Regions from separate parts of the Mesorhizobium sp. P2_B5 genome, predicted to be linked through region 3. Evidence: predicted binding sites of a transcription regulator. Region 3 holds the regulator's gene; each other region holds the start of a gene.
The links. Region 3 encodes LexA, which represses DNA repair genes until DNA is damaged. Its sites were predicted from a motif close to TGTTCNNNNTGTGTTCNG; they were not measured.

Region 1: AC1D1N_RS05080 (DNA recombination protein RmuC) is a predicted target of LexA. The motif match lies at 2,850-2,867, and genes of this name have one in related genera.
Region 2: recA (recombinase RecA) is a predicted target of LexA. The motif match lies at 1,729-1,746, and genes of this name have one in related genera.

The regions. Positions count from the first base shown of each region.
Region 1 covers NZ_JBFUDJ010000001.1:983,516-988,475, forward strand. The annotation lists gene AC1D1N_RS05055 (transporter) at 1-33, shown strand, start outside; gene truA (tRNA pseudouridine(38-40) synthase TruA) at 30-785, opposite strand; gene AC1D1N_RS05065 (GNAT family N-acetyltransferase) at 806-1,312, opposite strand; gene fmt (methionyl-tRNA formyltransferase) at 1,309-2,259, opposite strand; gene def (peptide deformylase) at 2,266-2,796, opposite strand; gene AC1D1N_RS05080 (DNA recombination protein RmuC) at 2,900-4,153, shown strand; gene AC1D1N_RS05085 (class I SAM-dependent methyltransferase) at 4,167-4,960, opposite strand, start outside.
Region 2 covers NZ_JBFUDJ010000003.1:446,130-451,089, reverse strand. The annotation lists gene AC1D1N_RS14940 (pseudouridine-5'-phosphate glycosidase) at 1-408, opposite strand, end outside; gene AC1D1N_RS14935 (carbohydrate kinase family protein) at 479-1,423, opposite strand; gene recA (recombinase RecA) at 1,805-2,905, shown strand; gene alaS (alanine--tRNA ligase) at 3,165-4,960, shown strand, end outside.
Region 3 covers NZ_JBFUDJ010000003.1:220,732-225,691, forward strand. The annotation lists gene trpC (indole-3-glycerol phosphate synthase TrpC) at 1-633, shown strand, start outside; gene moaC (cyclic pyranopterin monophosphate synthase MoaC) at 636-1,118, shown strand; gene AC1D1N_RS13750 (molybdopterin molybdotransferase MoeA) at 1,118-2,323, shown strand; gene lexA (transcriptional repressor LexA) at 2,441-3,193, shown strand; gene AC1D1N_RS13760 (ComEC/Rec2 family competence protein) at 3,200-4,960, opposite strand, start outside.

The sequences.
Region 1 (4,960 bases), on a different contig from region 3:
GGCATCACTGTACCGACGGCCGCCCCGGCCTAGGATTTTTCCGGATAGTCGACGCCGATGAGAAAAAGCCCGTCGGGCGGTGCCACCTGGCCGCAGGCGGCGCGGTCCTGCGCATCGAGCGCGGCCTTGAGATCGGCAGCCGTCCAGCCGCCGTCGCCGACGCGTTTCAGCGAGCCGACCATGGAGCGCACCTGATTGTGCAGGAACGAGCGCGCCGAGGCCCTGACCTCGATCAGGTCGCCCTGGCGGCTCACATCGAGCCGCTCCAGCGTCCGCACCGGACTGTTGGCCTGGCATTGCGTCGAGCGGAAGGTGGTAAAGTCATGTCGGCCGAGCAGGACTTTCGCCGCTTCGTGCATGGCGTCCGCATCGAGCCGCTTCGGCACCCACCAGACCTTGCCCTTTTCCATCGCAGCCGGCGCGCGCCGGTTGAGGATGCGGTAGAGATAGTGCCGTCCGGTGGCCGAGAAACGGGCGTCGAAATCGTCGGGGACAACCCTCGCCTGCAGGATGGCGACGTGCGCGCCGGCCGCCTGCAGATGCGCGTTAATGGCGTCGCGCACCTTGTCGTTGGGCCACGCCTTGGCGAGGTCGACATGCGCTACCTGGGCGGTCGCGTGGACGCCGGCGTCGGTGCGGCCGGCGGCGCGCAACCGCACCGCCTCGCCGCTGAATTTCTCGATCGCCTGCTCTATCGCCTGCTGCACCGAAGGCTGATCCGCCTGGTGTTGCCAGCCGGCGAAGAGGCTGCCGTCATATTCGATATCGAGACGAAAACGCGGCATAAGCGATCTGCACCCGCCGCTCAGGCGGCGAGTGCGGTAAAGGCCTGGGCGTAGACCAGTTTGCCTTTTTCGGGTGCGTCACCCCAGGCCAGCGCCTGCAGCGCCTCGCCCTGGTATTCGCTCTCGAACTTTTCGGCGCGCGCATGGTTGTAGCCGAAGCGGCCGTAATAGGCCGGATCGCCCAAGACAACGGCGAGCACTTCGCCGGCGTCCTTGAGGCGGATATGCGCCTCGCGGATCAGCGCACCGCCAATGCCCGAGCCGTGGAACGAAGGTTCCACCGCCAACGGCGCCAGCGCCACCGCCGGGAAACTCTTGCCGCCATTCTGCACATACAGCCTGGAGAACAGGATGTGGCCGACCACCTGGCCGTCTTCTTCCGCCACAAGCTCGACAACGGCGTCGCCGCCGGTGACCAACGCGTCGACCAGACCGGCCTCCGCCTGCTGGCCGAATGCGTGTTCCTCGACGAGGCGGATAGCCTCGCGGTCCCGCGGCGTTGCCGCGCGTATCGACATCATGCTCATGTGAATTTCATTCCTTTTTCGATCTTGGCCCCGCGCAGAAACTCCTGCGCGGCGGCGGGCCTTCCGCCCGCCCGTTGAACTTCGACCAGCCTGACCGCGCCTGTTCCGCAGGCGACCGTCAGCCGGTCATCGAGAATTCCTCCCGACTCGCCCATGCCTTCCGAAAGCGTGCCTTCAGAAAGCGTCGAGCGAAGGAGTTTCAGCCGTTCTGTGCGGCCGCCAATGTCGGCCTCGCACCAGGCGCCAGGGAACGGCGACAGGCCGCGAATGTGATTGTGGACCTCGGCAGCCGGCCGCGTCCAGTCAATACGCGTCTCCGATTTATCGATTTTCCTGGCGTAGGTCACCCCGTCAGTCGCCTGCAAGGTCGATGCCAGCGTATTTGTCTCCAATCGGGACAGCGCTTCCACCATCAGGGTAGCGCCAATGCTCATCAAGCGATCGTGCAGATCGCCGGCCGTCATATCGGGGTCGATGGCACATTTTTCAACCAGTGCCACCGGGCCGGTGTCCAGGCCCTCTTCCATATGCATCACCATCATGCCGGTCTCGGTGTCGCCGGCCATGATGGCGCGCTGGATGGGAGCTGCACCACGCCAGCGCGGCAAAAGCGAGGCGTGGCCGTTGATACAGCCGAGCCGCGGAGCCTCCAGAATGGCCTTCGGCAACAGCAAACCATAAGCGACAACGACCGCGATATCGGCCTGCAACGCGCGGAAAGCGGCCTGCTCGGTCTCGCTTTTCAGCGACATCGGCGTGCGTACCGCGATATCAAGCCGCTCGGCCTCGCGCTGCACCGGCGACGGCGTCAGTTCCAGCCCACGGCGGCCTGCGGCGCGCGGAGGCTGGGTGTAGACGGCTGCTATCTCGTGTCCGGCCTCGGCGATCGCGCGCAGCACCGGCACCGAAAACTCCGGCGTGCCCATGAAGATGACGCGAAGCGGCATCTTTTCCTATCCCACCAGCTTGCCCGGCGCCTTGTCCTTGGCGAGCTTCTTGAACTTCTTGACCACCATATCGCGCTTCAGTTTCGAGATGTGGTCGATGAACAGCACGCCGTTGAGGTGGTCGATCTCGTGCTGCAGGCAGGTCGCCATCAGGCCTTCGGCCTCGATCTCCTGCAGCTTGCCGTCGCGGTCGAGATATTTCACCCGCACCGAAGCCGGCCGTTCGACCTCGGCATAATAGTCCGGGATCGACAGGCAGCCTTCCTCGTAGACCGAGCGCGCGTCGGCGCTTGCGAGGATTTCGGGATTGATGAAGACATGCGGCGCCGGCGTCTCGTCTTCCTTGGCGAGGTCGATGACCAGCATGCGCAGCGGCTCGCCGATCTGGATCGCGGCCAGGCCGATCCCCGGCGCGTCATACATGGTCTCCAGCATGTCGTCGGCCAGTTTGCGCAAAGGCGCATCGACGCGTTCGACGGGTTTGGAAACCTGGCGCAGGATGGGATCGGGAAGGATGATGAGCGGCTTGATCGACATGGCGTCTCACCTAAGACGTCATGCGAAAAGCGTCAACCGGGGCGGTTTGCGCCCGTTCACGTTTTGATCTGTGCCAGACCGGCGAATCGGCTATGCTGGCGACATGAACGACCTTAACTCCATCCTTTCCGAACCCGTTGCCCGGCTTGGCGCCACGACGATCACGCTCGGCCATGCGCTGGCCTTCGGCGCGATCGTGTTCCTCGGCCTGTTCCTGGCGCTGGTGGTTGCCCTATGGCGGTCGGCCAGGGCGCGCACCATCGCCGCCGCGGAAGCCGCCGACCACGCCCGCGACGCCGAGGCGCGGATGGCCGGCATTTTGCAAAGCCAGGCCGAGATGCAGGGCCGCATAGGCGCCATCGCCGATGTGTTCGGCGCAAGGCAGGCCGAACTCAACCAGTCGATCGGCCAGCGCCTCGACGCCATGACCGGCCGCCTCGGCCAGACCATGACCGAACAGACCAAATCGACGCATGACAGCCTGGCGAAATTGCAGGAACGGCTGGCGGTCATCGACACCGCGCAAGGCAACATCCAGTCGCTGGCCGGCCAGGTCGTGCAGTTGCAGGCGATCCTGTCCAACAAGCAAACGCGCGGCGCCTTCGGCCAGTCGCGCATGGAGGCGATCGTCGCCGACGGACTGCCGATGGGCGCCTATGAATTCCAGGCGACGCTGTCGAATGGCAGCCGTCCGGACTGCCTGATCAGGATGCCGAACGGCGCGCCGCAGCTGGCCATCGACGCCAAGTTTCCGCTGGAAGCCTGGAACGCCATCCGCGCCGCCGACGGCGCTGACCTGCAGAAGGTCGCCGCCCAGGCTTTCCGCCGTGACATCGAGACCCATGTCCGCGATATCTCGGAGAAATATCTGATCCAGGGCGAGACGCAGGACACCGCCTTCATGTTCGTGCCGTCGGAATCGGTGTTCGCCGAAATCCACGAGAATTTCGACGCCGTCATCCAGAAGGCGCACCGCGCCCGGGTCATCATCGTCTCGCCGTCGCTGCTGATGCTGTCGATCCAGGTCATCCAGGCGATCCTCAAGGATGCCCGCATGCGCGAGCAGGCGCATCTGATCCAGGGCGAGGTCATCCGGCTGATGGAAGATGTTCAGCGCGTCGACGAGCGGGTGCGCCGGCTGCAGACGCATTTCACCCAGTCGGCCAAGGATATCGACGACATACTGGTGTCGACGTCGAAGGTGACCAAACGCGGCCAGAAGATCGAGGCGCTGGAGTTTGGCGAAAGCGACGCTGAAGTGCGCGGCGGCGGGCCCGCCAAGGCCGAACCCGGGGTGCGGGTGGCGGATTCCAAGACAGGCCAGCTCAGGCTCCGTGTCGTCGAAGGCGACGACTAGTCTAGAGTCTGCTCTAGACCGTAGCCACGATTACGTGTGCCTGAATTTTGGCCGCAACCTCGCCGCTGCCATGTCTGGCTGCAATCACGGCTGCGGCATGGTCGGTTGCGGCTTGCAGTTTTCCTGCATCCCTGGCCTCGATCTCGGTGCGAAGAACCGTCCCCTGGCAATAGGCAACCGCCGGAAGCCGCGGCGACGATGCACGGCTTTGTTCGGCCCTCGTCTCGATCGCCACACGGGAGAAGCCTGCACTTTCCAGCTCGCTGCGGATCAGGGCCGTGTCATGGTAGCCGTGCGGCGTGCGGGCGAGAAAGCGCGGCGGATCGTCCGGAAAGATCTCGGCAAGAGCGTTCGTCACATCATTGGCAAACACATTCTCCTCGATGCGATCCCACACGTTGAACAGGAAATGGCCTCCGGGCTTCAGGACCCGCTTTGCTTCGCGATAGCCGGCGGTGCGGTCGGGAAAGAACATCGCGCCGAACTGGCAGCAAACGAGATCGAAGGTCGCATTTTCAAACGGCAGCGCCAGAGCATCCGCCTGGCGCCATTGGATGCGACTGTCGGGAGCTTGCCGCGAGGCAGCAAAGTCGAGCATCGGCTGGTTGAGATCGGTCACGACATAGCTTGCGCCAGGAGACAGTTTTGGCGCCAATGCGCGGGTGACGACCCCGGTCCCTGCGGCGACTTCCAGGACAGCGCCGGGCGACAAGGACGCTGCCCGCCGTGCCATATCGGCGGCGAACGGCTCGAAAATCAACGGCACCATATAGCGGTCGTAGTTTTCCGGAATCGAGCCGGCAAAAA
Region 2 (4,960 bases), 230 kb from region 3:
CTTGTGGACGCCGCCAATGCCGCCGGTGGCGAACACTTTGATGCCGACCATATTGGCCGCGATCATGGTGGCGGCGACGGTGGTGCCGCCGGTGCGTCCCTCAGCAACCGCAAAGCCGAGATCGGCGCGCGACAGCTTCATGGCGTCGCCGGTCATGGCCAGCGACTCGCGCTCGCCGTCCGACAGCCCGATCTTGATGCGGCCGGCGACCACGGCGATCGTCGCCGGCACCGCGCCATTATCCAGAATGATCTTCTCGACATTGGCGGCCATGGCGCCATTGTCGGGGTAGGGCATGCCATGGGTGATGATGGTGCTTTCCAGCGCCACCACCGGCCGGCCGGCGGCGATTGCCTCGGCAACTGGCGGGTGGATGTCGATGAAGGGGCGGGCGCTTTGCGGGGTCATGACGGTCTCCGGCCCGGCGCGCCGCCCGTCCCCTTGGACGGCGCGCTCCGGCAATGGCAATTGGCCGTCCTCATGCCATTTCCTGCGCGTCGGGCACAAGAGCCAGCGCCTCGGCAAAAGTCGCGGCGGTGAAGGCCGGCACCGCGTCCGCGCTTTCGATGGCGAGCGTTGCAGCGGCTACGCCTTCGCGCAGGGCCTGGCGCAGGGCCAGGCCGCGCAGCAGGGCAGCGATGGTAGCACCGGCCAGCGCGTCGCCGGCACCGGTGACGTCGGCAACCTTCCTCGGCGCCGGCGGCAGGATCAAGAAGGCGCCGGCTTCGTCGAAACCCAGCACCGGGCCATCGCCTGCGGTCACCACGCCACTCCTGAGGCCGCCGCAGCGCAAACCGTCGACGGTCTCGCGCTCGGTCGCATTGGCGCCGACGCCGGCCAGCACCATGGCCTCGCGCCGGTTCATGAAGACCTGCGCGAGCTCCTTCAGCACCGGTGTCAGCCGCACCACCTTGGCCGGCGAAATGGCGATGGCGTAGACCGGCTTGCCGGCGGCGAGCCCCACCAGCCGCTCCAGCGCCGCTGACGGCAGATTGGCGTCGCACAGCACCGCATCGGCCTCGGCGACCACCTCGCGCACCTTGGAGCGGCGGATCTGTTTGGGAAACGCCAGATCGTAGAGCGCCATGTCGGCAAAGCCGGTGATCAGCTCGCCGTCGCGGTCGATCAGCGCCGTGTAGCTTGGCGTGGTGCGGTCGAGGAACACCGCCGACAGGTCGGCAATGCCGGCCTCAGCGATGGCACGCGACACCGTCTCGCCCGCCGCATCGCCGCCGCGCATCGACATCAGCGAGGCCGAAACGCCAAGCCGCGCGAGGCTGCGCAGCGCGTTGAAGACGCCCCCGCCGACATCCTCGCGCATCGTGCCGGGATTGGACGCCGCCGGTACGTAAGCGCCGGACACCTGGCCGCGCCGGTCGATATGGGCGCCGCCCACCGCCAGGATTCTTGCTGATTTCACCATGCCGGCGATATGACCTTTGTTATTCCTGCCGCACAAGCCTCCAGCAATTCCAGGAAAAGTGTGAAACGGTTTTCCGTCCGGAATTGCGTCAAAAGGAGATAGAGTAGTTCGCTGTTTCCATGAAACAGCGAACTGCTCTAGGCTGTGCGACGGAGCTTCGCAGGCAGGCGAGCGATTCGGACGGCGCCAAGCAGCCGGACCGCTTGGCCTAATGCGGAATACATTTAGAAACGAACGGATGAGACAAAAAAAGAACAAATCTGGATAAAGATTGTTTTTCAGATATTTGACCCCTCTTGCCAAACGAGAACAAAAAAGGTACAAACTGGGCAGGGATTACGGATTGTCCGGCCTTCATTGACGACCAAGGGGTGATGTATCATGGCTCAGAATTCTTTGCGGCTTGTAGAGGACAAAGCGGTGGACAAATCAAAGGCTCTGGACGCGGCGCTGTCGCAAATCGAGCGCGCCTTCGGCAAGGGCTCGATCATGCGGCTTGGCGCCAATGAGCAGGTCGTCGAGATCGAAACCGTGCCGACCGGATCGCTTGGCCTCGACATCGCGCTTGGCGTCGGCGGCCTGCCGCGCGGCCGCATCGTCGAGATCTACGGGCCGGAAAGCTCGGGCAAGACGACGCTGGCGCTGCACACTGTGGCCGAAGCCCAGAAGAAGGGCGGCATCTGCGCCTTCGTCGATGCCGAGCACGCGCTTGACCCGGTCTATGCCCGCAAGCTCGGCGTCGACCTGGAAAATCTCCTGATCTCGCAGCCCGACACCGGCGAGCAGGCGCTGGAAATCTGCGACACGCTGGTCCGCTCCGGCGCCATCGACGTGCTGGTCGTCGATTCGGTGGCGGCGCTCACGCCGCGCGCCGAAATCGAGGGCGAAATGGGCGATTCGCTACCCGGCCTGCAGGCGCGTCTGATGAGCCAGGCGCTGCGTAAGCTGACCGCCTCGATCTCGCGCTCCAACACCATGGTCATCTTCATCAACCAGATCCGCATGAAGATCGGCGTCATGTTCGGCTCGCCCGAAACCACCACCGGTGGCAACGCGTTGAAATTCTACGCTTCGGTGCGCCTCGACATCCGCCGCATCGGCTCGGTCAAGGACCGCGACGAGGTCGTCGGCAACCAGACCCGCGTCAAGGTGGTCAAGAACAAGCTGGCGCCGCCCTTCAAGGTGGTCGAGTTCGACATCATGTATGGCGAAGGCGTGTCGAAGACCGGCGAGCTGGTCGACCTCGGCGTCAAGGCCGGCGTGGTCGAGAAGTCAGGCGCCTGGTTCTCCTACAATTCGCAGCGCCTCGGCCAAGGCCGCGAGAACGCCAAGCTGTTCCTGCGCGACAATCCCGACACGGCGCGCGAGATCGAACTGGCGCTTAGGCAGAATGCCGGGCTGATCGCCGAAAAATTCCTCGAAAATGGCGGCCCTGAGCGCGGCGAAGACGACGGCTTCGAGGAAGAATCCGGCGCCATGTAGGGCAATGGTCAGAGTTCGGCCATAAATCCAGTCTATTATCCGGTGCTTAAGTACTGAGTTCTTTAGTATCGCGTTCCAAACCGCCGGCCTTCGCGCCGGCGGTTTTTGTTTTTGGATGGTCGACGCGCTGCTCGATTGGCCCAATTCCGTGTTTCTGGACAGGGTGGGGCGTGCCCGCTAAAAGGCCAAGTCGATCTTCTAAAAGCAGAGACCAGTTTCCGCCGGCCGTGCCGGCGGTTTTCGCGAAAAGGCAGCAGTGATGAGTGGCGTGAACGAGATCCGGTCGACATTCCTCGACTATTTCCGCAAGGAGGGCCACGAGGTCGTGGCCTCGAGCCCGCTGGTGCCGCGCAACGACCCGACATTGATGTTCACCAATGCCGGCATGGTGCAGTTCAAGAACGTCTTCACCGGCCTGGAGAAGCGGCCCTATTCGCGCGCCACCACCGCGCAGAAGAGCGTGCGCGCCGGCGGCAAGCACAACGACCTCGACAATGTCGGCTACACCGCGCGCCACCTGACTTTCTTCGAAATGCTCGGCAACTTCTCCTTCGGCGACTATTTCAAGGAGCGCGCCATCGAGCTTGCCTGGAACCTGATCACGAAAGAATTCGGGCTGAACAAGGACAAGCTCTTGGTCACCGTCTATCACACCGATGACGAGGCGGCTGGCTTCTGGAAGAAGATCGCCGGCTTCTCCGACGACCGCATCATCCGTATCCCGACCTCGGACAATTTCTGGGCGATGGGCGACACCGGACCGTGCGGTCCGTGCTCGGAGATATTCATCGACCGTGGCGAGCACATCTGGGGCGGCCCTCCCGGCAGCCCGGAAGAGGATGGCGACCGCTTCCTCGAATTCTGGAACCTGGTGTTCATGCAGTATGAGCAAGTCACCAAGGAAGAGCGCATCGACCTGCCGCGCCCATCGATCGACACCGGCATGGGCCTGGAACGCATGGCCTCCATCCTGCAAGGGGTGGAAAGCGTTTTCGAGACCGATCTGTTCCGCCACCTGATCGATGCAGCGTCGTCGGCGCTCGGGCAGGGGCCTGACAAGGAGACGGTCGCGTCCTTCCGCGTCATTGCCGACCATCTGCGCTCCTCCTCCTTCTTGGTCGCCGATGGCGTGCTGCCGTCGAACGAGGGCCGTGGCTACGTGCTGCGCCGCATCATGCGCCGTGCCATGCGCCATGCGCAGCTGCTCGGCGCCAAGGAGCCGTTGATGTGGAAGCTCGTGCCGGCGCTGGTGCGCGAGATGGGCCAGGCCTATCCCGAACTGCTGCGCGGCGAACAGCTGATCACCGAGACGCTGAAGCTCGAGGAAACCAGGTTCCGCAAGACGCTGGTGCGCGGCCTCGGCCTGCTCTCGGAAGCGACTGAAACGCTTCATGCCGGCGACATGCTGGACGGAGAGACCGCATTCAAGCTTTACGACACCTATGGCTTCCCGCTCGATTTGACGCAGGACGCGCTGCGCCAGCGCAGCATCTCGGTCGACCTTGCCGGCTTCACCCACGCGATGGAGCTGCAGAAGGCCGAGGCGCGCAAGCATTGGACCGGCTCCGGCGAGGCCGCGACCGAGACGGTGTGGTTTTCGGTGCGCGAACAGACCGGGGCCACCGAATTCCTCGGCTACGAGACTGAAGCTGCGGAAGGCCTCATCCAGGCGCTGGTCAAGGACGGCAAGACCGTCGACAGCGCCGGCAAGGGCGACGCCGTGGCGGTGGTCGTCAACCAGACGCCGTTCTATGGCGAATCCGGTGGCCAGATGGGCGACACCGGCGTCATCTCCGGCGAAGGTTTCTCGATCGAGGTTTCCGACACGCAGAAGAAGGCCGACGGTCTGTTCGTGCATCTGGGCAAGGTGGCAAGCGGCACCGTCAAAACGGGTGCCGCCGTCGAGCTGAAGGTTGATCATGCGCGCCGCACCAGGCTGCGCGCCAACCATTCCGCGACGCACCTGATCCACGAGGCGCTGCGCGAGGTGCTGGGCACCCATGTCGCGCAGAAGGGCTCGCTGGTGGCGCCCGAGCGGCTGCGCTTTGACATCTC
Region 3 (4,960 bases):
AAGAAGGCGAGCCCTTCCAAAGGGTTGATCCGTGCCGATTTCGACCCACCGACGCTGGCGCAGGCCTATGAAAAAGGCGGCGCCGCCTGTCTTTCGGTGCTGACCGATGCGCCGTCCTTCCAGGGCGCGCCGGAATTTCTAACAAACGCCCGCAAGGCGGTGTCGCTGCCCGCGCTGCGCAAGGATTTCCTGTTCGATCCCTACCAGGTCTACGAGGCGCGCGCCTGGGGCGCCGACGCCATCCTGATCATCATGGCCAGCGTCGACGATGCCTTGGCGAGCGAATTGGAAGCGACCGCATTCGAGCTCGGGATGGATGCGCTGATCGAGGTGCATGACGAAGCCGAGACCGAGCGCGCGCTAAAACTGTCGTCGCGGCTGATCGGCATCAACAACCGCAATCTGAGGACGTTCGAGACCAGTCTTGAAACCTCCGAGCGGCTGGCATCCATGGTGCCGGGCGGCCGCTTGCTGGTCAGCGAGAGCGGCATTTTCACCCACGACGACTGCCTCAGGATGCAAAAGGCCGCCATCGAAACCTTCCTTGTCGGCGAGAGCCTGATGCGGCAACAGGATGTGGCGGCGGCAACGCGCCTGCTTCTGACGGGCAAGACGCCGGCAGAGGCCGTCTGAGGATGCCAGCGGCCCTCACCCATCTCGGCGCCAAGGGCGAGGCCAACATGGTCGATGTCGGCGACAAGGCGGAGACGACGCGCACGGCAGTCGCCGAGGGCTTTGTCTCGATGCGGCCTGAAACCCTGAAGATGATCCTCGACGGCGACGCCAAGAAGGGCGACGTGCTGGGCACAGCGCGCATCGCCGGCATCATGGCAGCCAAGAAGACGCATGAGCTGATCCCGCTCTGCCATCCTCTGCTGTTGACCAAGGTGTCGGTCGACATCGAGCCGGACGCGGCGCTGCCCGGCCTCAGGGTCACCGCGCTCGCCCGCGTCACCGGCAAGACCGGGGTCGAAATGGAAGCGCTGACCGCGGCCTCGGTGGCATGCCTGACTATCTACGACATGGCCAAGGCGGCCGATCGCGCCATGGTGATTTCCGGCATAAGGCTGGTGGAGAAGACCGGCGGCAAGTCCGGCGACTACAAGGCGGGCGCCTGATGGCGCTGGTTCCGGTGGCCGAGGCGCTGGAGCGCCTGCTGGAAGGCGCTGCGGCGCTGCCGGGTGAAAGCATCGCCCTGGCGGATGCGGCCGGCCGGGTGCTGGCGGAACCTGTCGTGGCGCTGCGCACCCAGCCGCCCTTCAACGCGTCCGCCATGGACGGCTATGCCGCGCGGGCACAGGATGTGGCATCCGCCCCGGCGCGGCTTTCGGTGATCGGCATGGCGCCCGCAGGACGCGGCTTTGACGGCACGGTCGGCAAGGCTGAGGCCGTGCGCATCTTCACGGGCGCGCCGCTGCCTGAAGGCGTCGACACCATCGTCATCCAGGAGAATGTCCGCGACCTTGGCAATGGCCATATCGAGGTCACCGAGCCGACCGCAAAAGACCGTAACATCCGCCGCCGTGGTCTGGATTTTGCACAAGGCGACGTCCTGCTGGAAAAAGGCCGCGAGCTCGATCCGGCAGCACTCTCGCTGGCGGCATCGGCCAATCACCCGACCCTGAACGTGGTGCAACGGCCGCTGGTGGCCATCATCGCAACCGGCGACGAGTTGCTGCCGCCGGGCAGTGCGCTTGGCCCCGACCAGATCATCTCGTCCAACGCCTATGGCGTCGCGGCAGCCGCGCAGTCGGTCGGCGCGCGCGCGCTCGATCTCGGTATCGCGGCCGACCGCAAGGAAGCGATCGCAGCACTGGTGAAAAAGGCTGTCGCGGCAAAGGCGGACGTCATCGTCACGCTCGGCGGCGCTTCGGTCGGCGACCACGACCTCGTGCATGACGTGCTGACCGGCGAAGGCATGAAGCTCGATTTCTGGAAGCTCGCAATGCGCCCGGGCAAGCCGCTGATGTTCGGGCGTCTCGGCGACATCAGGTGCATCGGCCTGCCCGGTAATCCCGTGGCGAGCCTGGTCTGTTCGCAGCTGTTTTTGAAGCCGCTTTTGGCGCAGCTCGGCGGCCGCACGTACCGGCAGGACATCCGCCCGGCGCAGCTTGGCGCCGCGATGCCGGCCAATGATCTGAGGCAAGACTATGTGCGCGCCGTGGTGAGCGAAGAAACCGGCGCACGGGTGGCGACGCCGTTCGGCATCCAGGATTCCTCGATGCTGAGAATGCTGGCCGACGCAAACGGCTTGATCGTGCGCGAGCCCTTCGCTCCGGCCGCCGCCGCGGGTGCCGCCTGCAGCGTCCTGATGTTACGCTGAACAAAACGTCAACACATTCATTAAACTTTAAAAGGTTGCGGAACACAACTGGAACAGATAGTGTTTGTTCTGGGTTTGTTTTTTCCGATTCTGGTTTCAGAACCCGTGGGAGCCGCGATGCTGACGCGCAAACAACATGAACTTCTGATGTTCATCCATGAACGCCTGAAGGAGAGCGGAATCCCGCCGTCTTTCGACGAGATGAAGGAGGCGCTCGACCTCGCGTCCAAGTCCGGCATTCACCGCCTGATCACGGCGCTTGAGGAGCGCGGCTTCATTCGCCGGCTGCCGAACAGGGCGCGTGCACTGGAAGTGCTGCGGCTGCCCGACTCGATCGCACCCGGCCTCAATGCGGCGAAGAAGTTCTCGCCGAGCATCATCCAGGGCAGCCTCGGTCAAGGCGGTCAGGGGCAAGGCGGTCTCGGCCGCCAGATCAAGCCGGCCTCCTCGTCTCGTTCGATGTCGGCCGGCAATGACGACGCCGTTTCTGCGGTGTCGATCCCGGTGATGGGCCGCATCGCCGCCGGTGTGCCGATCGACGCCATCCAGCACCAGACGCATTCGATCTCGGTGCCGCCGGACATGATCATGGGCGGCGAACACTACGCACTTGAGGTCAAGGGTGACTCGATGATTGAGGCCGGCATTTTCGACGGCGACACGGTCATCATCCGCAATGCCGATACGGCGAGCCCTGGCGAGATCGTGGTGGCGCTGGTCGATGAAGAGGAAGCGACGTTGAAGCGCTTCCGCCGCAAGGGCGCCTCGATCGCGCTGGAAGCCGCCAACCCGGCCTACGAAACCCGCATCTTCGGGCCGGACAGGGTCAAGGTGCAGGGCAAGCTGGTCGGCCTGATCCGGCGCTACTGAGGCGGCTTACTTTTCGCGCTGCTGGTAAGGCGGCAGACCGCGTGCTTCGCGTGAGAAGCGGCGTTGCTCGTGCCAGGGACGATAGGGTTTGTCGACGGCGAAACGGATCATTGGCGCTGTCGCGGCCGATTGTGGGTCGAAGAAGACGGCGGCACTGCCATCGCGGGCAAGTTGCTTCTTGGTCACGACCAGCACCAGCGGGTCGCGGCACGGATTGTAGGCAGTGGCGTCGTCGATGACGATCAGGCTCGCGAAAGCGCAGGCTGGCCGCGCTGTGTTGCGGTCTTTTGCCAGCGCGATGATGGCTCCGGTCAGGTGCCGGGCAATGCAGAGATTGCCTGTGCAATAGAAAGGCGAGCCTGGCGGCAGGTCGAGCGGGTCTAGATCGAACCGCGTGTCCGTTGCCTCGAAAATCTCAGGCGGGATTATGGTTTCGGCCCTCAGCGCGCGTTTCCAGTTGTCTGTGGTGAATTCGTTGGAGCGTTCGCGATTGAGGGCGAGCTCGCCGCCTCCGATCGGCACGGCCACCAGGTGCGCATCCTCGGAGATGAGCACATCGGGCGTGCGCACCTGTGGCACAGTCAACAGGCCGGCCAGCGCAAAAGGCACGGCCGCCAGCCTCAGCCAGGTGGTGGCCATGGTGGCGATGACGAGCGCGACCGCCACCAGCAGCACCGAGCGGATAGAGATCAGGCCGACGGCATCGACCGGCGAACGTTCGGAAATCCAGGCGCAGATGGCGATCATCGCCGCCAGGCCCTTGCCCATCAAATAAAGGAACGGTCCATCGGCGCCGAACGGCATGGCCAGCGCGCTGAGCACGGCGAAGGGCATGACGATCAACGACACAATCGGCATCACGGCCAGATTTGCGAGCAGGCTGAGTGGCGACACGCGCTGAAAATGCCAGATGGCAAACAGCAAAGTGGCGCTGCCCGCGATGATCGATGTCATGGCGAGGCCGCCCATGGCCAGCAGGAATTTTCGCGACAGAAAGCCGACGAACGAGCGCCTTGCGGGCGGCGTTCTCACCTTGTCGGCGCGGTAGTCGGCCCAGCCGGCATAGGCGCCGACAAGGGCGGCGGTGGCGGCAAACGACATCTGGAAACTCGGGCCGACAACCTCATGCGGCGACACCAGGATGACGGCGATGGCCGAGATCGCCAGATTGCGCATGGTCAGCGCTGCGCGATCAAACAGCACCGCGACAAGCATGACCGCCAGCATAATGAAGCTGCGCTCGGCGGCAACCACGATGCCTGAAATGACGAGATAGGCGGCGATGGAAACAAGCGCCGCGGCGGCGGCATATTTCTTGACAGGCCGGCGCGAGGAGAAATCGGGAAACAGCGCGAAGGCGCCGCGCAACAATGCCATGATGGTGCCGGCGACCAGCGCCATGTGCAGGCCGGAAATGGAGATGATGTGGTAGATGCCAGTGCGCCGCATAGCCTCGTTGACCTCGTCCGGAATGCCGGCGCGAACGCCGACAATGAGCGCCGCGGCAATCTCGCCTTCGGCGCCGCCGATCTTGCCCCTGATATGGTCGGCAATGTTTTCGCGCGCATTCTCGATTGCCGAAGAGAGCCGTGCGGTCAGCGGCGGCGGGCCCTGCGAAGCAATGGTTTTCGGATTGCCGAGAAAGAAGCCGCTGCCGCCGATCCCGGCGAAATAGCTGTCGAAGGAGAAATCGTAGCTCTCCGGTCGCACCGGACCCGTCGGCGGCAACAGTCTGGCATAGCCGGTGATGAGGGAGCCGGCGGTCAT